2 linked regions of the Paraneptunicella aestuarii genome follow. The protein of the gene in region 1 interacts with the protein of each later gene in a pairwise test. Links are inferred from orthologs where the notes say so. Each region holds a gene or a part of one and is shown on either strand. Other genes may lie near its edges. The genes, in order: ribD and accC.

Region 1 (12,475 bases):
GATCTTCCAGATTTTGCAACGCGTTACGCAAAATGTCCTGAAAGAAGGACATATCCACCTTCTGCATGTCATTGCTGGTTGCGATGGCAAGCTCGATTTGCTCCACCGCATTCCCGGACATTTGCCAGGAATACAGGGCCTGCATTGCTAATTCACGAGCTTTATGTCTTGGTGAAACCTTCACAAACTACGCTCCGATTTGGTCACAAACGTTAACCATTTCCAATGCAGTTAATGCTGCTTCAGCGCCTTTGTTGCCTGCTTTAGTACCTGAACGCTCAATAGCCTGTTCGATGGTATCGGTAGTAATAACACCAAATGCAACGGGAATGCTGTGCTGCAAAGAAACCTGTGCCAAACCTTTATTGCATTCACCCGCCACAAAATCGAAGTGGGGTGTGCTACCACGGATAACCGCACCTAAAGCGATAATGCCATCATACTTGCCAGTAGCCGCTAACTTTTGCGCAACCAAAGGCAATTCATAAGCACCAGGAACACGAACAATAGTGATGTCCTGCTCGTTTACTTCACCATGACGTTCCAATGCATCAACGGCACCGTCAACCAAATGTTCAACTACAAAGCTGTTAAAACGAGCAACGACCAACGCAAACTTTTTGCCTGTCGCACGCACATTACCTTCAATTATGTTCATTTTTCACTCCGCAAAAAAATCGGCGCATATCCTAGCATAATTGCGCCGATTAGGATGTATATTTTAATGCTATAAGGCGAGTCAGATCACATTAGCAATGTGTGATCACTCTTCCCACAGTGTTTCAACCACTTCCAGCCCATAACCAGACAAGGCATGATACTTTTTAGGGCGGCTTAATAGGCGCATCTTTTTCACGCCCATGGTTTTCAATATCTGGCAACCAACTCCAATGGTGCGAGAAGTGCCATTCCACTTGGCCTTGGCCTGCGCTTCCCCGTTATCTTCAGCTTCAAACTGCTTCACCATTGATAGCAATTCATCATCGCTTTCCTGATGTCCAAGAATAACCAGTACACCACCTTCAGCTGCAATCTTCTGCATTGCCTTTGGTAAGCTCATGGTACGTTCTACGGAGCGATCAGAACACAATACGTCGCTGAATGTATTGCGCAAATGCACACGTACGATAGTGGGCTCTTCCGGATCAATCTCACCTTTACGCAACGCAAAGTGAACTTCATTGTCGATATGATCTTTAAAGGTGACTAACTCAAACTCACCAAACTCGGTGGGTAACTTACACTGAGCCACTTGCTCAATGGTGGTTTCATTCAAATTACGATATTCAATCAAATCCGCAATCGTACCGATTTTGAGATTATGACGTTCTGCGAATGCTTCCAGTTCTGGGCGACGCGCCATCGTACCGTCTTCATTCAGAATCTCAACGATGACCGATGCCGGCTCGCATCCCGCCAAACGCGCCAAATCCACTCCCGCTTCGGTATGTCCTGCACGGTTTAACACCCCGCCATCTTTTGCAATCAGAGGGAAAATATGACCCGGTTGAACGATGTCAGAAGCCTTCGCATCCTTGTTCACCGCCGCTAATACAGTGCGCGCTCTATCAGCAGCAGAAATGCCCGTTGTCACGCCTTCAGCCGCTTCAATAGACACTGTGAAGTTTGTGGAAAACTGAGCCCCGTTATTTTGCACCATCAAAGGCAAATTCAAACGTGCGCAACGCTCTACCGTCATAGGTAAGCAAACCAGGCCCCGAGCGTGAGTGACCATGAAATTAATGGCTTCTGGCGTAACATGCTCAGCCGCCATAATCAGATCGCCTTCATTCTCACGATCTTCATCGTCCATCAATATCACCATTTTTCCCTGGCGAATATCCTCAATAATTTCCTGAGTTGTGTTCAATGCCATGCAATGACTCCTATTACTCAACTTTTAACCACGGAATAGTTGCTGGCTTATCTCAAATAACCATTCTCTGCCAGTACCGACATGCTAATGTCGGCACTTTTGCCTGACTCGGCAGCTTTATCACCCATCATTAAACGCTCCAGATAGCGAGCGACAACATCCACTTCGAGATTTACCTTAGTGCCTGTTTTGTAATGTTGAATGATGGTTTCTTTCAATGTATGCGGAACCAGCGTTAATTTAAACGCAGCACCGTTAACATCATTCACTGTGAGGCTAACGCCATCGACAGTGACAGAACCTTTCTCAGCTAGATATTTAGCCAGGTTGTCGGGCGCTTTCACCCAGATTTCCCAGGTTTGACCCAAATCATGAATAGACTGAATTTCGCCCACGCCGTCGACGTGGCCGCTGACAATATGGCCACCAAAGCGAGAGGTTGCCATCATTGCTTTTTCCAGGTTTACAGCTTGCCCTTTACGATAATGAGCAAAGCCTGAGCGCTTGATGGTTTCAATTGATACATCAGCAACAAAATAGCCTGAACCCAGCTCAACAGCCGTTAAACACACGCCGTTAGTGGCAATACTGTCACCGATCTTAACGTCACCAAGATCCAGTTTTCCTGTTTGAATGGTAATACGTTGATCATTCCCTCGGGGCTGCATATCGCTAATTTCCCCAAGAGATTCAATAATTCCTGTGAACATTTCAGTTAGATTCTCTCTGAATGAATAGGTTGAATACTGATTGTCAGTCCGTACAGCTTACTCGTACATCTTACCGGGAGCTCTCATCCGCTACTTCGGGATAACGCACGCCAGCGGTGATTTTAATGTCATTCCCAACCATACGCAGATCAGTCCAGTTCAGCTCGTATGCTTGATCCATTGCTTCAATTTCTGGAATTTCCAGACTTCCCTGAGATGGATTCCCCAATAACTTGGGCGCAATGTAATAAATGACTTCATCCACCAATTGCTGCTGCATCATAGCGCCCAGCATATTAGCACCGGCTTCCACCCAAACCCAGTTAATGTGTTCTTCTGCCAGCTCTTTCAAGGTTTCACGCAAATCAACCTTGCCCTTGTACATAGGCGCTTGCCATTGGGCAACGTGCTCTGGAATTTGAGTATTATGAGAAAGGTTCACCACCAGCACATCCCCCGGAATTTGGAAGATTCTCAATTTATTGTGAAGCTGGTTTTTACTGTCGATGATCACGCGAAGTGGTTGTCTGACCTTGTCTTCGGCAAGCTCTTCTTGCGCTTGGCCTAATTCGCTATAGCGCACATTGAGAGAAGGATCATCTGCAAGCACAGTACCGGAACCGGTTAAAATGGCACAACTTTGAGCTCGATGACGCTGCACGTCAGAACGCGCATCAGGCCCTGTAATCCACTGGCTAACACCGTTTGCCAACGCGGTTTTACCGTCAAGGCTAGTGGCCATTTTCGCCGTTACCCAAGGCAACCCCTGTTGAACAACTTTGATAAAGCCTTTATTAAGCTCATGCGCTTCGTTTTCAAGCAGGCCACATTCAACCTCAATACCGGCATCACGCAACAGTTGTAAACCAGTTCCGGCTACTTTATGAAAAGGGTCTTGGATTGCTGCGACCACTCGGGCAACACCAGCTTTGATTAAGGCTTCTGCGCAAGGTGGCGTACGTCCATGATGGCTGCATGGCTCAAGGGTTACATAGGCTGTCGCACCTTTTGCGTTATCACCTGCCATACGCAAGGCGAACACTTCCGCGTGAGGTTCTCCGGCTTTCTGGTGATAGCCTTCACCAATAATTTGTCCATCTTTAGTAATAACACAGCCAACTCGAGGGTTAGGAGAAGTCGTAAAGCGCCCTTTCTCGGCAAGTTTCAAAGCTCGCGCCATCATCGCGGCATCAACAGCAGAAAATTCAGACATTTAATCACCCAGTTTGGCAATCTCTTCACCAAACTCCTTAATATCTTCAAATGAACGGTAAACGGAAGCAAACCTGACATAAGCTACTTTATCAAGCTCTTTAAGCTCCGCCATGATCAAATTCCCTACCATTTCACTGGACACTTCACGCTCGCCAGTTGCGCGCAGGGCAGACTTAATTTTTGTTACGCTTTGTTCTACTTTTTCAGTGCTGACAGGACGTTTTTCCAGTGCTCTTAACATGCCCGAACGAAGCTTTTCTTCGTCGAAAGGCTCACGCTTACCATCACGTTTGACCACTCTTGGCATCACCAATTCAGCCACTTCAAATGTAGTAAAACGTTCATGGCACTGAATACACTCGCGGCGGCGGCGGATTTGATGTCCAGCAGCGACCAGACGAGAATCAATCACTTTTGTTTCCTGTGTAGAACAAAAAGGACAATGCATATCGTTTCCTAATCAAACTAATCCGGTTGATTTCAACAGGTGAAATCCACGAATCTCATTCCTAAAGCTCTCGGTTTTCTGCAAGCTGAATACTGTTAGCACTGTACGAAAACGCCTAACCTATAGAATGAAAGTGCGTAGTATAACGTCGTATTGCCTTAAGGAGTAACTTTCCTGTTACTTTGCTGGCGTAAACAATGCTTTGCTACGCAAATCAGGGTGTATTGAACCAATCCCGAGACATGGAGACAGCAATAGCGCTACTGCTGTCCTTTCTCCTCTTCCTCTTTTATTTTGCCAGATTCAATTGTTTTGTCTGATTGGATAGCTTTTTCAGATTGAGCCGCCACCTCATCGGCGGCAGAAGCAAGTTCAGCAGGGCTAAGCGGCTTTTTGTCTGCGCCAGCTTCGGGCTTTTCCTCCGGAGCATGTTCCTGTTGCTGAGCACGTCTATCACTTCGTCTGTCCATTGGATGGTCAGCATGGGAAGCCACTGGACGAAACAGTTTGTTAGCCATATCACGAATAATCAAATTCACGTTTTCACTGGTAAACCCGAGGAAAAAGAACAACATCAAAAGATAAGGAAAGTTGTTTAATTTCTGATCTTGCATGGCATAGCCGGAGCTTATCAAGGCAACAACAACCATACCAAGTACAGGTGCCAGAATAATTCGCGGGAACATTAAGCTGAATTCCGAAGCGGTATAACGGCGCTCGCGACACACTTTATTCAAGTTCACCAATGAACAACTGAATAGGCCAAACCAACTCCAAAACACCAGTTCCACGATCCACATCGAGCCGGGATGATATAACCATAAGAAGCTTAATTGCGGACGCAGCTCTTCATGAGCACTGATCATCATTTCCTTGCGAGCCTTCAACTCTTGCTCAGACAAAGAGCCCAGTAATCCAATAGCATGTTTAAGCTCTTTTGATAGCTGTTGTCCATCAGGAATAGATTTGAAATCAGTATTGTCAGCGACAGCCTCCAATTCCGTCCTAAGCGAATCAATATCAACCGATGTCAAGACACTAGCTAAATCGGAACCGTCCAAATCCGGCATATAAACCAGATTATTGGCAACATTCACCCTCTGAACAATGGCTGTTACCTTCTTCATCAACATAGCGCGCTGCTTGAGAAAGTGTTTTTTCAAATCATTGTTTTTTGCTTCAAAGGATTGCTTGTAGGCGTTGATCTTTACGTCATCATAAAAACGAAACAGTGCATTATCATTAAACCTTAAATCGAAATACCCTGCGCCATTTCTCAGCTGCGCATCAGCAATTTGGTAAACCTCCTCGTAACCGTTTGTCTCGTCATAGTTATTTTCTTTAACGGGTAATTCCCTATAGGTCACTTTCCAGGAGCAAGGTGTAACTTCCTTATTTAACTTCCCTTTCGCGCATCGTTCATTGGTATTGCCTTCCATAAACTGAAAGCTCAAGTAGCCAATAATAGCGAGCAAAAACAAAAGGATAGTTACTTTGTAGGCTTTTTCGGCTTGAACAAAATAGGATTCAAAAATAACGCTGTTTGGAGTCTTGCTGGGAGATGGCATAACAATAAAGGTAAGTAATAAAGCAATACTGTTCAGTATGACAAAGAATGTCCCCAAGGCAAGTATTTGACTCGTAAGAGTAATGTGAGAGCAATTGAAGAGCTGGAAATAAAAAAGCGCAGTAATTTTCTGCGCTTCTCTTCTCTATAATTAATTTAATTCTTCACAAGCTTTGCTTATGCGTACACAGGGTACTTGGCACACAACGCCTTAACCTGCTCTTTTACGCTGTTGCGGGTTGCTTCGTTGTTGATATCATCCAACACATCACAAATCCAGTTAGCCACTTGTTTGGCTTCTTCCAAACCAAAGCCACGACGAGTTATCGCTGGTGTACCAATGCGTAAGCCAGAAGTCACAAATGGAGAACGAGGATCGTTCGGTACAGAGTTTTTGTTTACCGTAATATTGGCGTTACCTAAAGCCGCATCTGCGTCTTTACCTGTGATGTCTTTATCAACCAGATCCAACAGGAACAAGTGGTTTTGGGTACCGTTGGAAACCACCTTATAACCGCGTTCCATCATTACAGCCACCATCGCTTGCGCATTATCAACCACTTGTTGTTGATAAGCTTTAAACTCGGGTTGCAAAGCTTCTTTGAATGCTACTGCTTTAGCTGCGATAACGTGGCAAAGAGGGCCACCTTGACCACCAGGGAATACCGCGCTGTTCAGCTTCTTGTAAATAGCTTCATCGCCACATGAAGACAAAATCAAACCGCCACGAGGACCCGCCAATGTTTTATGAGTAGTGGTCGTTACTACATGGGCATGTGACATTGGGCTAGGATAAACGCCTGCGGCAACCAGACCAGCAATGTGTGCCATATCCACCATCAAATAAGCACCGATGCTGTCAGCGATTTCACGGAACTTGGCCCAGTCAACAATGCCTGAATAGGCAGAGAAACCGGCAATGATCATTTTAGGCTTGTGTTCTTTGGCTAACTGCTCAACTTGCGCGTAATCAATCTCGCCCGTTTCTTCGTTCAAACCATATTGAACAGCGTTGTACATTTTGCCAGAAAAGCTGACGCTAGCGCCGTGAGTCAAGTGACCACCATGAGCCAGGCTCATACCCAATACCGTGTCTTTAGCATCCAACAAGGCCATAAAAACCGCAGCATTCGCTTGTGAGCCTGAATGCGGTTGAACGTTGGCATAATCAGCACCAAACAGTTGTTTAGCACGCTCAATGGCCAGTTCTTCCGCTTTATCTACATATTCACAACCGCCGTAATAACGCTTATGCGGATAACCTTCAGCATATTTGTTTGTTAACTGAGAGCCTTGAGCTTCCAGAACTCGTGGGCTACAGTAGTTCTCAGATGCAATCAACTCAATATGCTCTTCCTGACGCAAGGTTTCTTGCTTGATAGCTTCAGATAATTCTGGATCGAAATCCGCAATAGTCATATTACGTGACAACATCGTATGTCCTCAAAAGATAGTTAGGGAAGGAAAAGTCCTGTTATTCTAGCCATTATCAAAGGGTTCGTACAACCAAGTAAAACGCATCTTTTATACATATTATCCCTTTATACTTCTCATTTTCGTCTAATCGGTAAAAACCTTAGAACTATTTTATCCCAAGAGCAGTTTGTAACCGGACTAGCCACACGCCAGAATGGTAAACATTACTAATAACCAACACGAAATACATTTATAATTTTTATGTATTTCTATCTAATGCTGAAGGACTGTAAAGATATCGCAACGGATCAGGCATTTTCTCTCATTTTCCGGGCGTTTTGACATTCTATTGCTCAGAAATAAGGGGGAAAGTGTTTTTCTTACCGATTTAACCATGATCGATATGGAAAATAATGGTTCAAGCATTCCAACCTATGTTTGTCTCCATTAGAATACCGGCATCAAAAAAATGGATACTGTAATTCTATGTCTCAATACGTATATACGATGTCTCGCGTGGGCAAAATTGTCCCACCCAAAAAAGAAATTCTTAAAAATATTTCACTGAGCTTCTTCCCCGGTGCCAAAATCGGTGTGTTAGGTCTCAATGGTTCAGGTAAATCGACACTACTACGCATTATGGCGGGAGTTGATACCGATATTGAGGGTGAAGCCAGACCACAACCGGGATTAAAAATCGGTTATTTGCCGCAAGAACCCAAACTGGACGAAAGCAAAAATGTGCGTGGTAACATCGAAGAAGCCGTTGCAGATGTGGTTCATGCACTTAAGCGCATTGATGAAGTCTATGCCGCTTATGCTGATCCCGATGCCGACTTCGACGCACTGGCAAAAGAGCAAGGTGAACTGGAAGCCATCATCCAAAGCAAAGACGGCCATAACCTTGATAACGCTTTGGAACGTGCTGCCGATGCACTTCGTCTTCCACCCTGGGATGCTGAAGTATCCAAGCTATCCGGGGGTGAACGTCGTCGTGTGGCACTATGCCGTTTGTTGCTTGAAAAACCGGATATGTTGCTACTCGACGAACCCACTAACCACCTTGACGCAGAATCGGTAGCCTGGTTAGAACGCTTCCTGCACGACTACGAAGGCACTGTTGTAGCCATTACCCACGACCGTTACTTCCTCGACAATGTAGCAGGCTGGATTTTGGAACTTGACCGTGGCTACGGTATTCCTTGGGAAGGCAACTACTCTTCATGGCTGGAACAGAAAGAAAAACGTCTGGAACAGGAAGAGCGTGCTGAAACAGCCCGTCAGAAATCCATTAAACAGGAATTGGAATGGGTTCGTAGCAACCCTAAAGGACGTCAGGCAAAGAGCAAGTCTCGTATGTCTCGCTTTGAAGAATTGAACAAAAACGATTACCAAAAGCGTAATGAAACCAATGAGTTATTCATTCCACCGGGTGAGCGTTTGGGTGATCAGGTTATTGAAGTCAGTAACTTAAGAAAAAGCTACGGCGATCGTGTGCTTATCGACGATTTAAGCTTCACTATGCCTAAAGGTGCAATTATCGGTATTATCGGCCCCAACGGTGCGGGTAAATCAACCCTGTTCCGCATGTTAACGGGTCAGGAACAACCGGATTCAGGCGAAATCAAACTGGGTGAAACCGTTCGCATTTCCAGCGTTGACCAGTTCCGCGACCATATGGATGGCAACAAAACCGTTTGGCAACAAATCTCAAATGGTCAGGACATCATCCAGATTGGCAGCTTTGAAATTAACAGCCGAGCTTACGTTAGCCGCTTTAACTTTAAAGGTAATGATCAACAGAAGTTCATTAAAGACTTGTCGGGCGGTGAAAGAAACCGTGTTCACTTGGCTGAGTTGTTAAAAGCCGGCGGTAACGTATTGCTGCTGGACGAACCGACCAACGACCTTGACGTTGAAACCTTACGAGCCTTGGAAAACGCCCTGTTGGAATTCCCGGGTTGTGCCATGGTTATCTCGCATGACCGTTGGTTCCTCGACCGCGTAGCCACGCACATTCTTGACTATCGTGATGAAGGTAAGATCAACTTCTACGAAGGTAACTACAACGACTATGAAACCTGGCTAAAAGATAACTTTGGTCAGGATGTGGTTGAGCCTCATCGCCTGAAATACAAGAAGATCGGGTAACCATCAGGGTCTGTAAACGATTTCTGCTGCGTTATAGCCTGTTTCCATAGGTTTAGCATGGAAGCTACAAAGAAGAACTGGAAGAAAAGAAAAATAGCAGTCCCAACAAGGGGTTGGCTGTTGGGACTGCTTTAGAGTGAGGAGCAAAACTCCTCGGGTGTGACAACAGGGAAGTACCCGAGTCGAGAAGAAGCATTAACCTGCTGTCACAAACCCGGGATCAAGACATCGCCTAATCTCGATCCCAAGTAAACGTTTCCAGGGAGGCTGTATCAGCTCCCTGAAATTAACCTTCCTTAGAAAGCGTATTTAGCTGAAAGCTGGATACGGTTCATATCGCCTTCTGCATCGTTTTCCAAAGTACGGTTTGCATAGCCATACTCAGCACCGAATGTGATCTTGCTGTTTGGAGAGTACAAAAGGTTAACGTGAGTGCTGTAAGTGCTTTCGGTAACACCTGTACCCGTCAAACTGACATCGTTGTCGGCCTGGAATTTTGAGTAAGTCAAGGTACTGCGCCATTGGTCATTCCAAACGTGACGATAAGCGATCGCGTATCCGTAGGAATCAATCGCTTCAAGTTCGTTGGCAGCATTCAACACCGCACCATTTGCCGCGTTAATACCTAAATAACGACCTAAACCAGAACCTGTATTGAACATCAAACGTAAATCGTCTGCGCCCAATTTGATTTTACTGGTGATGCTAATGCCGTAGCCAGTTTCGCTGGTATCAATGACATCGCCGCTTTGGTAAGCAAGTTGACGCACCATACCGGCAACAGCAACGTGACCCCAGTCAGCTTTGTGAGTGTATCTGGCAATCAAATCTGGAACCGAGTTGTCGTCAGTCACGATACGACCACCGCCACCGTATGGTGTTACGGTCGTTTCAGGGTTTTCCAACGCGATCTCGAAACCATTATTGCTATAACGGATCATGGATTGACGTACGAAGATAGTACCGTCTGTCACACCGATGAAGTCCAGCGTTTCCGGTAGCGCGGTGACGTCCTGGAACGTACTCCAGGTTTGACCGAACAACCAGTTACCGTACTTAAGGAATGCGTGACGAACACGAGGAGAATACGAGTTAGATACACGTTCATCACCATTTGGTGTCGCTTGCATATCGAACTCAAGCACACCAGTCATTTTCTCACCATCGATCACAGTATCCGCAGCAAAACGGAAACGAGACTGTCTGGCGTGCATATCAAACTGGGTTGACTCTTCAACACCACCCACTGGCGTTAAACCTGGAATGTAGAAGTCTCTTCCAAGATTACCAGAAGACAATGTGCCTGAATCGTAGCTACTAAACATGGAATCAACTTTGATGTAACCGCTAAACTTAAAGTTAACGTCACTTGCTGAATCCGCCAATACTGCAGGGCTAGCCATCATAAGGCCAAGCACAACGGCAGTGCTGATAGAGGTTCTTTTAACGGAGCGAGTTGTTTTAGGGGTGTTGTTAGTGCGTGTCATAATTATTGTTCCTGCTTAAAACTCCACCTGACTTTGACCCAAACTATTTTCCTTGCCCATAGGACTTTGGTCTGAGTCGGACTAAAGTCCGATACATCAGGCACTTGGCATTTAATAAAGTCGCACTCAGCAAATTTACTAGAACGAGCTACCCTTTACTTAATGTGTGAAGGCTAGCACGCTCTAATTAACGCTATATTTAAACGAATTCGAGAGGCAACCCCATGAATACGACAACAGCAAATCGCTCATACTTCATAGATGACGAGCTATACGCCAAAATGTATGCTCAATCTATCGAAGCTCCTGAACAATTCTGGGCTGAGCAGGCAGGTATCCTGCAATGGGAAACTCCGCCTCAAAAAATCAAATCCTGTAACTATTCCAAGGATAGTGTTTCCATTAAGTGGTATGAGGATGGAGAGTTAAACGTCACCGTAAACTGTATCGACCGTCATTTGGCAGAAAGAGCAAATGACATCGCTATTTTATGGGAAGGTGACCAACCGGGCGTCAGTCAAGAAATTACCTATCAAAAGCTTCATGATGAAGTATGTAAGCTAGCTAACGCCATGCGTGACATGGGTGTCGGCAAAGGTGACCGTGTAGCCATTTATATGCCAATGGTGCCAGAAGCGGCATTTGCCATGCTGGCATGTGCCCGAATCGGCGCGGTTCACTCTGTTATTTTCGCCGGCTTTTCTCCTAACGCTATCGCAGACCGCATTAATGACTGTGAAGCGAAAATGATTTTAACGGCTGACCATGTTCGTCGTGGTGGCCGTGCCATTCCTTTAAAAACCAATATTGATCAGGCTTTGGCAAACGGTGCTTGCCCTACCATTGAAAATACCATTGTATTTAACTGCACAGGGGCAGATCTGCAATTAGGTGCCAATGAACATTGGTGGAATGAAGTGGTTAACAAATATGAGCCACAATGCGCACCAGAGATCATGAATGCAGAAGATCCACTATTTATTCTGTATACCTCTGGTTCAACCGGTAAGCCTAAAGGCGTGTTGCACACCACTGGCGGCTATCTGGTTTATGCAGCACTGACTCACAAGTACATTTTCGACTATCGTCCTGGTGACATCTATTGGTGTGCCGCTGACGTTGGCTGGATCACAGGCCACTCTTACATTGTTTATGGCCCGCTTGCCAATGGCGCAACTACCGTCATGTTTGAAGGTATTCCAACCTATCCTGACGAGCGTCGCATTGGTCAAATCGTTGATAAATTCAAAATCAACATCCTGTATACCGCACCAACGGCTATTCGTGCATTAATGGCAAAAGGCACTTTCGCAGCCGAAGGCTCTACCCGTGAAAGCTTGCGTTTATTAGGATCGGTTGGTGAACCCATCAACCCGGAAGCGTGGCATTGGTATCATGAAAACATCGGCAACGGTAAATGCCCCATTGTTGATACCTGGTGGCAAACCGAAACCGGTGCAACACTTATCGTTCCATTACCGGGCATGTCTACTCAAAAACCGGGCTCAGCAACCAAACCTTTCTTCGGTATTGAACCTGCATTGCTGGACAACGAAGGTAATACGCTAGAAGGCGCAACCGAAGGTAATCTGGTCATTAAAGATA
Region 2 (12,503 bases), 1.0 Mb from region 1 along the record:
CCGAGCCTTCTGCGCCCGCATTTTGTGCGATTTGACGTAGAGGAGCTTCCATTGCACGAAGTGCCAATTTCACGCCGTGAGTTTGGTCTTCATTGTCGCCTTGTAGGTCTGCCAATTTAGCAGCACAACGTACCAAAGCAACACCGCCACCAGGTACTACGCCTTCTTCAACCGCTGCGCGAGTTGCGTGAAGCGCGTCTTCTACGCGGTCTTTCTTCTCTTTCATTTCAACTTCAGTGGCTGCGCCAACTTTGATAACTGCTACGCCGCCAGACAATTTAGCCAAACGCTCTTGCAGTTTTTCTTTGTCGTAGTCAGAAGTTGATTCTTCGATTTGTTGACGAATTTGAGCGCAACGACCCTGGATTGCGTCTTGGTCGCCCGCGCCATCAACAACCGTTGTGTTGTCTTTATTGATAACTACGCGTTTTGCTGTACCCAAATCTTCTAACTGGATTTTTTCCAGTTCCATACCGATTTCTTCAGAAACAACAGTACCGCCAGTCAACGTTGCGATGTCTTGTAACATGGCTTTACGACGGTCGCCGAAACCAGGTGCTTTGACGCCCGCTACTTTTACGATGCCGCGCATGTTGTTTACAACCAATGTTGCCAATGCTTCGCCTTCTACGTCTTCAGCGATGATCAACAGAGGCTTGGATGCTTTTGCAACAGCTTCCAAAGTAGGTAGCAATTCGCGAATGTTAGAAACTTTTTTGTCAACCAGCAGGATGTATGGGTTGTCTAGTTCAACAGTGCCATTTTCCTGATTGTTGATGAAGTAAGGAGACAGGTAACCACGGTCGAACTGCATACCTTCTACAACGTCCAGTTCGTTTTCCAGAGCCTGGCCTTCTTCTACAGTGATAACACCTTCTTGACCTACTTTGTCCATTGCTTCTGCAATGATGTTACCGATTTCTTCGTCAGCATTAGCAGAGATAGTACCTACCTGAGCGATAGATTTGCTGTCTTTACATTCGGTAGAAAGGGCTTTTAGTTGCTCAACAGCAGCGGCTACCGCTTTGTCGATACCGCGTTTCAGATCCATTGGGTTCATGCCCGCTGCAACTGATTTCAAACCTTCGGTTACGATAGCTTGCGCTAATACGGTTGCAGTAGTTGTACCGTCACCTGCTTCGTCGTTTGCTTTAGACGCTACTTCTTTCACCATTTGAGCGCCCATGTTTTCAAACTTGTCTTCAAGTTCGATTTCTTTGGCTACAGATACACCGTCTTTAGTGATTGTAGGAGCGCCGAAAGATTTGTCTAAAACTACGTTACGGCCTTTAGGACCCAAAGTAACTCTTACTGCGTTAGCAAGGATGTTTACGCCGTTAAGCATTTTTGCACGAGCGTCGTCGGAAAAACGGACTTCTTTTGCTGCCATTGTTTATTTTCCTCTCAAAATTCTTTTAAAACTGAAAAAACGGTTTGATGATGTCTATTTAGCGATTATTCAACGATGGCCAAAATATCGTTTTCGCTCATGATAAGCACTTCTTCACCATCAAGCTTTTCGGTTTTCACACCGTAACCATCATTAAAAACAACGATATCGCCAACTTTTACATCTAGGGCACGAACTTCACCGTTTTCTAAAATACGACCATTACCAACAGCAACAACTTTACCGCGAGTTGATTTTTCGGCGGCAGAGCCTGTTAGTACAATACCACCAGCAGATTTGCTTTCTTGCTCTTGGCGTTTAACGATTACGCGATCGTGTAAAGGACGAATTGCCATCTTTTCAATCTCCTGAAATATGCAAGATTAGATTTAATTTTGTTCCTTATGGAACTCAATAAAACATTCGAGTAGACCGTATGATCTACTCCGTTGAATTTGTTGCCAGCGTAAATGGGGGTGGCAGCAATGATCTCAAGGATCTTTTTTAAAAAAATTTGTATTTTTTTTCATTGTTCGGCGAAAGCGGTGATTTCTGGTTAATAAAATGCTCTATTTGACGTTTAAGCCAGAGATTCCGAAATGAATTTGGAATGACACCAATGCATTCTGGATGCCGCATCGTTGTGCGGCATTGTTGTGCGGCATGACGGCGATATTAAGGATTTTCTTAGAGCCTCTTCGTCATGCTGATGTATATCATCATCTCTTGAAAGGTAGTGTGGTTTAAGGCTGTTCTTTATCGTTGTTTACATCCTTGATTGCAGGATTGTCGGTTCGGCGAAATTCACCTTCAATAATGTCTTCTTGGGATTGTGAATTTGAACGGTGATGTTCTGAGTGATAGGTGTAGGTAAACGATTGATTGGCATTCATCGTCATTTTATTGAAGAAGTTTTTAACCAGGTAGCTGGCAATCATAGGACGAGTGATGGGCAAGGTAAACAGCAGGCCGATAATGTCGGTAATAAATCCCGGGGTAACTAATAGCACGCCAGCAATTAATAATAATAATCCTTCGGCAAGCTCTTGACCGGGAAGCTGTCCTTGATGCATTTTATGCTGCGCTTGAACAAAGGTTTGTGTTCCTTGTTGGCGAACCAGTGATGCACCAATAAATGCCGTGATGATCACAATCGCCAAAGTGTTCCAGCCGCCGATGATGTCACCCACCTGCAACAACAGGGAAATTTCTACAATAGGCATGACGGCAAACAGAATGAATAATTTAAAAAACACGGTAATCCCAATTTGTTCTAATTTTAAAGGAACAACATTGTGGTAAATGTTGATTTCTCAATAGATGAAATTTTAACGGGCATGCATGGTTGTTCCTCTGAACGCCAGCTAAAAATGCCTGTTGGTAGCCAAGTTTATCACTTATCATGACATTGCTGTGAAATTATCGAGCAGTGTTGCAGGTCATAGGAGCTGTTATGTCAGACTTTTGCGTAATTTTGTGTACTTGCCCCAATATGTCGGTGGCGAGAGATATTGCATATCGTGCGGTTAAATCCCAGTTGGCTGCATGTGTGAACATTGTTCCCGGAGTGGTTTCTGTTTACATGTGGGAAGGGACGGTTCAGCAGGATCAGGAATGCCAGGTGATCGTTAAAACCAAAAAATCAGTGGAAAAGGAGCTTCGTGAAAGTATGTTTGAATTACATTCGTATGATTTGCCTGAATGGGTTGTGTTGGATATTAGTCATGCCAGTGAAGATTACGCAGATTGGATAAGAAAAAGTGTTAAATGAATAAAATAAACCCTCTATTTGCTCGTATTTTTTGGATTTTCTTTTGCTTTATTAGTGTTACGTTCCATGTTCAGGGGCAGCAAAATGACTTTATGTCAGATCTGTTCCAGGAGCAGCCGGAATTCTTGCCTGTGGATCAGGCATTTCAGTTCGATTTTTATCAAAAGGACGATCAACTAACGCTCAGCTGGCAAATTGCTGAGGGTTACTACCTCTACAAGAAACAATTTAAAACCGTGGTGAAACAGGCCGAGTTGGGGGAGCCTGTTTTCCCTGAAGCTCGCGAAATAGAAGATGAATTCTTCGGCGTGTCGGATGTCTTTTTTGAGCACGTAGATGTTCAGTTTCCTATAAAGCATTCCATTAACGATGGTGTGGTTAAGATCCAATATCAAGGCTGTGCCGAGCTCGGATTGTGTTACCCGCCTACGACAAAGGTTGTGTATTTGTCTGAGGTAGTTGCCAAGGCAACTGATTCTGGCAACCATGCAACAGAACCTTCTTCGGTTATATCGATTAAAGAGCAAGAAAGTTCAAGCGCGCCTGTGTCTGAACAATTCCAGTTACTGGATTTGCTAAAAAGCCAGGACAGTATGTTTTTAACATTGTTAGGCTTTTTGTTGCTGGGTATTGGCCTTGCTTTCACACCATGCGTATTTCCCATGTATCCCATTATTTCTGGCATTGTTGTGGGACAAGGAAAGAACGCTAACACCAGTCATACGTTGAGTTTGTCTCTGATTTACGTTCAAGGGATGGCTCTGACCTATTCATTGTTAGGGTTGGTTGTGGCCAGTGCGGGTGTGCAGTTTCAGGCAGCATTACAGCACCCTGCCATTTTGACGGTTTTAATCGTGGTGTTTGTTGCCTTGGCTGCGGCGATGTTTGGAGCATATGAGTTGCAATTGCCGTCAAGTTGGCAGGTTAAACTGAATAATCTGAGCAACCAGCAAAAAGGCGGCAGTTACTTTGGCGTGTTTGTGATGGGAGCGATTTCCGGATTAGTGGCGTCGCCTTGTACTACAGCACCGTTAACCGCTATTTTGCTCTATATCGCGCAAAGCGGCGATTTGATGTTGGGCTTTACGGCGCTTTACGTACTTAGTTTTGGCATGGGTATTCCACTGGTTGCCTTTGCTGTGACTGGCGGTAAGTTGCTACCTAAAGCTGGCAACTGGATGAATGTGGTTAAAGTGACGTTCGGTTTTATGATGCTGGCTGTGGCGCTGGTGTTCGTTGAACGCATGTATAGTGGTTTCTGGATAAGCATGGTTTGGGGCGTATTAGGCTTAGCCATGTTTGGTTACTACTATGAGAAGAATCAACAAACGGTCTTGACCTTCTGGAAGGGTGTTCGAACGGTTGTCATTTTCTTGGGAATGTTTGCTTCTGCCATTTATGGTTATGAAAAAATTCGTGATTCTTTGATGCCGGAAACTGCACAGCAAGTTGGTACAGAAATGGCGCATTTGCAGTTCAAGATTGTGAAGAATTACGCTGATTTTGAACAAAAAGTCGCGCAAGCCAATGCTCAGGGTAAATCGGTAATGATCGACCTTTATGCGGATTGGTGTGTGGCTTGTAAGGAATTTGAAAAATACACCTTTCCGGATCCTCGAGTGAAAGCCGTATTAGCGAATACCGAGCTATTCCAAATCGATCTTACCGACAACACGCCTGAAAATTTGGAGTTCCAGGAAGCCTTTAGCGTGTTAGGGCTGCCGACCATTATGTTTTTTGATGTGAATGGAACAGAATTGGAAAGAGCCAGAGTGACGGGGTTTATGCCGGCAGATCGCTTTGCTGAGCATATTAATCGCGCTTTGAAGTGATTAATATCGGGTAACGGATAACTGTGGATTCCTGTTTTTAAGCCGGAATCCGCAGTTATTGAATTTAGTTATTTAATTATTGAGTTCCGAATATCTTGTCTCCAGCATCACCCACACCAGGGATGATATAACCTTTTTCATTGAGTCCCTCATCAATGGTTGCTGTGTAAATATCGACGTCGGGGTGAGCATCGGTAATCGTCTTAATACCTTCAGGACAAGCCAGCAATACCAGGCACATAATATCGGTACAGCCTTTGCTTTTGATCAGCTCAATAGCGGCTTTCATTGTTCCACCCGTAGCGAGCATGGGATCCACGATCAGCGCTGTTCGTTGGTGGATGTCTTTAACGACCTTATCGAAATAAGCTACAGGCTCTAATGTTTCTTCATCTCGGTATAAACCTACAACACTGACTTTGGCGGTGGGAACCAGACTCATTACGCCGTCTAACATTCCCAATCCTGCGCGCAAAATAGGTACTAAAGTGAGAGTTTTTCCCACAATACGCTTAACTTTGATGGGTTTTTCTTGCCATCCCATTATTTCAACTTCTTCTGTCGGAAGGTGACGTGTTGCCTCGTAAGTTAGAAGGTTGCCTATTTCACTGGCGAGCTCGCGAAAACTTTTCGTACTAATGTTTAGCTCTCGCATGAGGCTAATTTTATGTTCCAGTAAGGGGTGGTGTATGTGGTGTACAGGCACAACTGTCTCCGTCCAGATATTAAGTTGAGTCGTGAGTATTTTTTTATATTAGAGAGGATACAGGTAGAAGCAATCATTTTTTATATTTTCAGGTTAAAAAATTAACCTGAAATTTCATTTGCAGCCTTTCATATGAAAATTTATTGGAATATTGGAGGGATTTGTTAGAAATAATCGTTATTTGAGGCAGAAAATACTCGAAAATGAAGAATTTTGATACTTAGGTTAGTTTTGATGGTGATTTATTACCTGCTTGGTAGTAATTTTTCTCGCAAATTGTCGGGGAAATAGTTTTAAATTTAATCTATTTGTGATAAAAATTTTACCTCGCTTGCCGTTGCTTAATTTTTTTAAGTGTGAAATAGTAGAACTTTGTGCTTATCGTCGCTGATAAGACCAGTAAATTGCTGTCATTTATGCAGATGCGCCTATAATTAGCATTTGTGTTTCAATTTTGGCGAAAAATCAGGTTGCTTTGCATTTTTCTCCATTTTGGCAGCTTAATTGCGAAGATGTATGCAAAATAGCGTATTTTAGGTGAGAGTTTATGCGGATTTTATTACTTAATGGCCCTAACTTAAATATGCTGGGTAAGCGTGAGCCAGCGGTTTATGGTTCTCAATCTTTGCAAGATATCGTTAATGGTCTGGATGTGTTAGCCGGAACATTAGGCGTAACCTTGGAGCATTATCAGAGCAATGCCGAGCATTTGTTGATCGAGAAGATCCACAATGCTATGGGAAGTCAGGATTTCATTATTATCAATCCTGGCGCTTTTACCCATACCAGTGTTGCTCTTCGTGATGCATTACTAAGTGTAGCCATTCCCTTTATTGAAGTGCATTTGTCTAATGTTCACGCCCGTGAACCCTTCCGTAAACACTCCTATTTGGCGGATGTTGCGCAAGGGGTGATTTGTGGTTTCGGTGCATTGGGCTACGAATTCGCGTTGCGAGCGGCAGTAGCAAAACTGTCTGCGCAATCTTAATTTTTAATTTTTATAATGAGTGACTGACCCATGGATATTCGAAAAATCAAAAAACTCATCGAGCTGGTAGAAGAGTCTGGTATTGCTGAGTTGGAAATTACTGAAGGTGAAGAATCTGTACGTATTAACCGCTACAGTGCTGCCCCGGCGTATGCTATGGCTCCAGCTACTTATACAGCTCCTGCACCAGCCCCTGCTCCAGCCGCTGCTGCGCCTGCGGCTGCGGAAGCGCCAGTTGCTGCTGCGCCTTCAGGTCACATTGTTCGTTCTCCAATGGTTGGCACTTTCTACCGTTCATCTTCTCCAGGTGCGAAAGCCTTCGTTGAAATTGGCGACACTGTAAAAGTGGGCGACACGCTTTGTATCGTTGAAGCGATGAAGATGATGAACCAAATCGAAAGTGACAAAGCTGGTGTTGTAAAAGAGATCTTGGTTGAAAACCAAGGCACGGTCGAATTCGACCAGCCGCTGTTCGTTATCGAATAAGCGGGTGCACTATGCTGGATAAAGTTCTAATTGCAAACCGTGGCGAGATTGCCCTACGGATCTTGCGTGCCTGCAAAGAGTTAGGCATCAAGACGGTAGCTGTGCATTCCTCGGCGGATAAAGATCTCAAACACGTGTTGTTGGCTGACGAATCTATTTGTATTGGTCGTGCATCAGCAACAGAAAGTTATTTAAACATCCCCGCTATTATCGCTGCGGCAGAAGTTACCAATTCTGTTGCTATTCACCCTGGATATGGCTTTTTGGCTGAGAATGCTAATTTTGCTGAGCAGGTTGAAAAAAGCGGCTTTATCTTCATTGGCCCTAAAGCTGACACCATCAATTTGATGGGCGATAAGGTTTCTGCTATCGAAGCGATGAAGAAAGCGGGTGTTCCATGCGTACCGGGTTCTGATGGGCCTCTAGGTGAAAATGGCGATACTAACAAATCTATCGCCAAGCGTATTGGATACCCGATTATCATTAAAGCTGCCGGTGGTGGTGGTGGTCGTGGTATGCGTGTGGTTCATAATGAGAAAGATTTGCTTGAATCTATCGCGATGACCAAGGCTGAAGCGAAAGCTGCTTTCAACAACGACGTTGTTTATATGGAGAAATTCCTTGAAAACCCACGTCACGTTGAAATTCAGGTTCTGGCTGATGGTCAGGGCAATGCGGTTCACTTGTGTGAACGTGATTGCTCTATGCAACGTCGTCACCAGAAAGTGGTTGAAGAAGCGCCAGCACCAGGTATCACTCCTGAGATGCGTGCTCGCATTGGTGAGCGTTGCTGTAATGCGTGTGTGGATATTGGCTATCGTGGTGCGGGTACTTTCGAGTTCTTGTATGAAAACGGCGAGTTCTATTTCATTGAAATGAACACACGTATTCAGGTTGAGCATCCGGTGACTGAAATGATTACTGGCGTTGACTTGATTAAGGAGCAATTACGTATTGCTGCAGGTCAGCCGTTGTCTATCGACCAGTCAGAAATTCGTGTTCGAGGCCATGCCATCGAGTGCCGTATTAATGCTGAAGATCCGAAAACTTTCATTCCATCACCTGGAACTATTACTCGATTCCATCCTGCGGGTGGCATGGGAGTGCGTTGGGATTCTCACATTTATTCTGGTTACACAGTACCGCCTTACTATGATTCGATGATCGGTAAACTGATCACTTATGGTGAGAGTCGTGATGTTGCTATTGCCCGTATGCGTCATGCATTGGATGAATTGGTTGTTGACGGTATCAAGACCAATATTCCGCTGCAAAAACGTATTATGTCAGACCAGAACTTCCGTAATGGTGGCACTAACATTCTGTATCTTGAATGGAAGTTGCAACACGAGGAAGAAGCTCAATAAACTTAAGAAATCTCTTATCCTGATTTTAAAAACTGCGCTCTATGTATTTAGAGCGCAGTTTTTTTATGGGCGTTTGCTATGGGGGAATTGAGATGTTGATATTCATCAGTATGATGAAGAGTAAGTAGAGAGCAATCAGAAGATCAATCCGCATGAGCCGCAGGTAAAAGCTTCTTATAGATACTCAGTGAAATCACCAAAATCACGATGGGGCACAACATAAAATAGAACGCTGTTTGGCCATCAAAATGCTCGAATATCATGCCCGTGGTCAAACTACCCAAAGTGCCGCCAAGTGCGGAAAAGATCACAATCAAGCCGGTCATTGCAGCATGCTGATGAGTAGGAAGCGAGCTTAATACAACGGAGTTAATCGCCGGGTAAATCGGCGCCATAAATAAGCCAACCAATGGCAGAATAAAAGCGGCTAATGGGACTGCTGACCAGCTTTGAATCAACTCGCCCCCCGTATTTTCCGGAGCCATCGGAATAACCAATAATATCAGCCCTGCCATGGAAAACAGGCAAATCATCAGGAAAGGGAACCAGTTAAGCTTACGCAAAACAACCCCGGCAGATAGACGACCAATAGCCAGGCACGCAGCAAAAATACTGGTGATTTGCACACTGATGTGGTTCGCCAGATTCAGCACTGTGTTGTTGAACGTGGGCAACCAGGTTCCAACACCTTGCTCTATTAGCACGTAGAAAAAAGCGCAAATCACGAACATTACCACAAAGGGCAGCCAAGCCAGTTTCAACATGGAGGCAAAGCTATTGCCCGAAACCTGTTCTGATTCATGCTTGTCTTCAGGAAGGTCGGTAGACCAAAGCAATAAGAAGTTCGCCATGCATATACCAGCTAAAAGCCAGTAAACCGACAGCCATTGCATGGATTCAGGATGATCCGGGTCGATATACATGGCAAATAGCCAATAACCCATTAGTACGCCAACCATAAAGCACCCTTCAACTATGTTCATATTGGAGGCATGAGCTGTTTTACTGTGGGAAACCTTTCCTATCAAGGCATAAACCGAGACCTTTACCAGCGCGAAGCTAACGCCAACCGACAAAAACAGCAGCTTGGTCATCATAAAGTTACCCACAATCGGCATGAGCAAGCTGGTGCTGGCAACAATCAACATGCTGGTGAGCATGGCGCGTTTAAAGCCAAATTTAGGCAAATAAGCGGCAAACAGGAAAGAAACCACTGCGATAGGAATGTCTTTGAAACCTTCTAAAGTGCTGGCTGAGGTTTTGCTTACGCCAAAACTGGAAATGGATTGCAAAATCACGGTTCCGACGCTGTTTAACAAAATCGCAAACACGATGTAAGTGCTAATCAACGCCAGCAAAACACGGAGATGCCCGTTACTTTGGGTTGCAGCTTGTTGGGCTATCTGAGTGTTTTCCATTTGAGTGTTTCTCGCAGTTTTTACACTAGGTTAACTAAATTCTTACATGGAAATAAATCTTTTGCAAACGATTGCAAAGATTCTTTAATGCAGTAATACTAGATCTAAACCTGAAACAAATTTGAACAAGCGAGTGTGAGTTTAGAGATGTTGAACATCGAGTCAGAGCCATCCTGGGTATTGCATGAAGACATGCAAGCCGTCACTAATTTAAGGTTGTCAGAAACCCTGTTCTCTCAAGGGAACGGCTTTATTGGTGTACGTGGAACGCCTGAAGAGGGATGGCAAGCTCGTGGTGCAAACCCATCTCAACATGCGGGTAATGAGATTAGCTGCGAAGGCATCTACTTAAATGGTTTATATAGCCGCGAACCTATCCCGTATGGCGAATCTGCTTATGCTTTTGCTACTTATAACGACAAGTTATTGCAAGTCCCTAACGCCAAGAAGATTGGCTTTGAATTCGCTGGTGAGCATGACATTGTTGAGCATTTTCGACAGCTTGATATGCGCACGGGAATTCTCTCTCGCAGCAAGTTATATCAATTTAAACGTGGCGGTCAGGGTAAGGTTGACGCTGAGCGTTTTGTTTCTGTCGCGCAAGATAATCTTCTGTGCTTGAAACTGGTATTTACGGCGGTTGATCAAGATCTGGAATTAACACTCACTCCTGATATTGACGATGCTTATGGGATGGTCACGAATCCCGATGATCCAAGAGCGGGTGAGTTGTCTATTTCTGATACCTTATCCTTATTAAATACTGAAAGAGGAAATGACTTCGTTCGTTGTATTCATGCGATCGAAGGCGTTGATACGCTGGTCTCAACCATTTGCCATGACAGCCTGAAATTAGGCAATGAAAGCCGAACTCTGCTTGCTGGTGAAGCGGATAAAATCACGATTCCTGCCGGTTCAAGCGCCGAATTAACGCGATATGTGCTGTTTCATAGCGGTAAAGATGCCGAGCAGGTTAAACAAATTAGCCAACAGGCAATGGCTCAGTTATTAGAGTCTGATTATGAAGCTCTTAAACAGCGTCATGTAGGGGTTTATAACGATTTTTGGCGTAATGCTGAATTGGAAATGTCGCTCTCTGATGAAGAGCAAGATGAACAATCTGGCGATATGTTGCAAGGCTTGCGTTTTAGTATGTTTCAGTTATTCCAATCAGCAGGCCGTAATGGGACATCCGCTGTTGCTGCCAAAGGCTTGTCTGGCCCTGGTTATGATGGTCATTATTTCTGGGATACTGAAATTTACATTATCCCTTTCTTTGCGCTCACTCAGCCTGAAATCGCCAAACAATTGCTGTTGTATCGTTATCATACGCTGGATAAAGCGCGTGAACGTGCGCGTCAGATGTCGCACGACAAAGGGGCTTTGTTTGCATGGCGCACTATTAGCGGTGAAGAGTGTTCGGCGTTTTTTCCTGCCAGTACCGCTCAATATCACATTAATGCCGCCGTTGCTTTTGCCTTGAGAACCTATTTCAGGGCAACGAACGACTGGCAGTTCATGCGTGAATATGGCGTGGAAATCCTGATTGAAACTGCTCGATTATGGGCACAATTAGGCCACTTCAATAGCAATAAAGGTGGTGCGTTCTGTATTGATGGTGTGACTGGCCCTGATGAATACACAGCTATTGTAAACAACAACTTTTACACCAATTACATGGCAAAACAGAATTTGCTATTTGCTGTTGAAGCATTACAAAAGCTGCAATTGGATACCGTCACTGAATATTCCGCGCTAAAAGCTAGATTGAACCTTGATGATGGTGAAGTCGAAGAGTGGCGTAAAATGGCCGATAAAATGTATCTGCCCTTTGATCAGCAACGCAATTTACATCCACAAGATGATTCATTCCTGGATAAAGAAGTCTGGGATGTCGCTAATCATCCGGCAGAAAAATCGCCATTATTGCTGCATTATCATCCGTTAGTGATTTATCGCTTTCAGGTGCTCAAGCAAGCCGATGTGATTCTGGCAATGCTACTTGGCGACAATGATTTTACCCAAGAACAGAAACGTGGCAATTTGGCTTATTACGAGCCCTTAACTACCCATGATTCAACCTTGTCTTCCTGTATTCACAGTATGCTGTACGCCGAAGTGGGCAACATGGAAAAAGCTTATGAATTCTTTGGTGATTCGGCGCGTATGGACTTGGATAATTTGCATCACAACACCGAATACGGTGTACATACTGCCTGTATGGCGGGAGCCTGGAATTGTGTTGTGTTTGGCTTCATGGGCGTGCGTTTACGTGAAGAGGGCTTGTATTTTCAGCCGGCTATGCCTGAACAATGGCAGTCGGTGACTCAGGTGATTAGTTACCAGGGGCGCAAAATCAAGGCTCACATGGATAAGCAGGGGTTGCAGTTGCAGTTGTTATCGGGCGACGAGATTACTGTGTATTGTTATGAGCAAACCGTGTCACTGAAGAGCGGCATCAATGCTCAGCTAAATTTTCAAACAGTCAATTCCTGAAATTGAGGTGTATTCATGAGTGCAAGTTCAGCGCAAAAAGCCGTTATTT

Evidence for each region.
Region 2: the proteins of ribD (region 1) and accC interact in binary tests that used the Escherichia coli proteins (3 or more experiments, as listed by UniProt). The link is inferred for Paraneptunicella aestuarii from one-to-one orthologs.

The regions. Positions count from the first base shown.
Region 1 is NZ_CP074570.1:3,314,568-3,327,042, forward strand. What follows is about bases 1,729-4,665. They hold ribD (bifunctional diaminohydroxyphosphoribosylaminopyrimidine deaminase/5-amino-6-(5-phosphoribosylamino)uracil reductase RibD), read right to left. Parts: upstream 3,800-4,665; coding sequence 2,657-3,799; downstream 1,729-2,656. Other genes in these bases: ribBA (bifunctional 3,4-dihydroxy-2-butanone-4-phosphate synthase/GTP cyclohydrolase II), read right to left, coding at 1,729-1,876; KIH87_RS12535 (riboflavin synthase), read right to left, coding at 1,924-2,586; nrdR (transcriptional regulator NrdR), read right to left, coding at 3,800-4,249; KIH87_RS12550 (hypothetical protein), read right to left, coding at 4,510-4,665. Also shown: transcription antitermination factor NusB, read right to left, coding at 1-184; ribH (6,7-dimethyl-8-ribityllumazine synthase), read right to left, coding at 188-658; more of ribBA, read right to left, coding at 764-1,728; more of KIH87_RS12550, read right to left, coding at 4,666-5,874; glyA (serine hydroxymethyltransferase), read right to left, coding at 5,994-7,250; energy-dependent translational throttle protein EttA, read left to right, coding at 7,719-9,383; KIH87_RS12565 (DcaP family trimeric outer membrane transporter), read right to left, coding at 9,680-10,870; acs (acetate--CoA ligase), read left to right, coding at 11,095-12,475. UniProt on the Escherichia coli protein: Converts 2,5-diamino-6-(ribosylamino)-4(3h)-pyrimidinone 5'-phosphate into 5-amino-6-(ribosylamino)-2,4(1h,3h)-pyrimidinedione 5'-phosphate.
Region 2 is NZ_CP074570.1:4,310,299-4,322,801, reverse strand. Bases 6,398-9,362 are described here. They hold accC (acetyl-CoA carboxylase biotin carboxylase subunit), read left to right. Parts: upstream 6,398-7,184; coding sequence 7,185-8,540; downstream 8,541-9,362. Other genes in these bases: KIH87_RS16805 (MFS transporter), read right to left, coding at 8,684-9,362; accB (acetyl-CoA carboxylase biotin carboxyl carrier protein), read left to right, coding at 6,718-7,173; aroQ (type II 3-dehydroquinate dehydratase), read left to right, coding at 6,398-6,687. Outside these bases: groL (chaperonin GroEL), read right to left, coding at 1-1,390; KIH87_RS16845 (co-chaperone GroES), read right to left, coding at 1,456-1,746; KIH87_RS16840 (FxsA family protein), read right to left, coding at 2,134-2,613; divalent-cation tolerance protein CutA, read left to right, coding at 2,844-3,161; KIH87_RS16830 (protein-disulfide reductase DsbD), read left to right, coding at 3,158-4,993; upp (uracil phosphoribosyltransferase), read right to left, coding at 5,070-5,648; more of aroQ, read left to right, coding at 6,247-6,397; more of KIH87_RS16805, read right to left, coding at 9,363-9,958; KIH87_RS16800 (glycoside hydrolase family 65 protein), read left to right, coding at 10,106-12,454; pgmB (beta-phosphoglucomutase), read left to right, coding at 12,470-12,503. UniProt on the Escherichia coli protein: This protein is a component of the acetyl coenzyme A carboxylase complex; first, biotin carboxylase catalyzes the carboxylation of the carrier protein and then the transcarboxylase transfers the carboxyl group to form malonyl-CoA.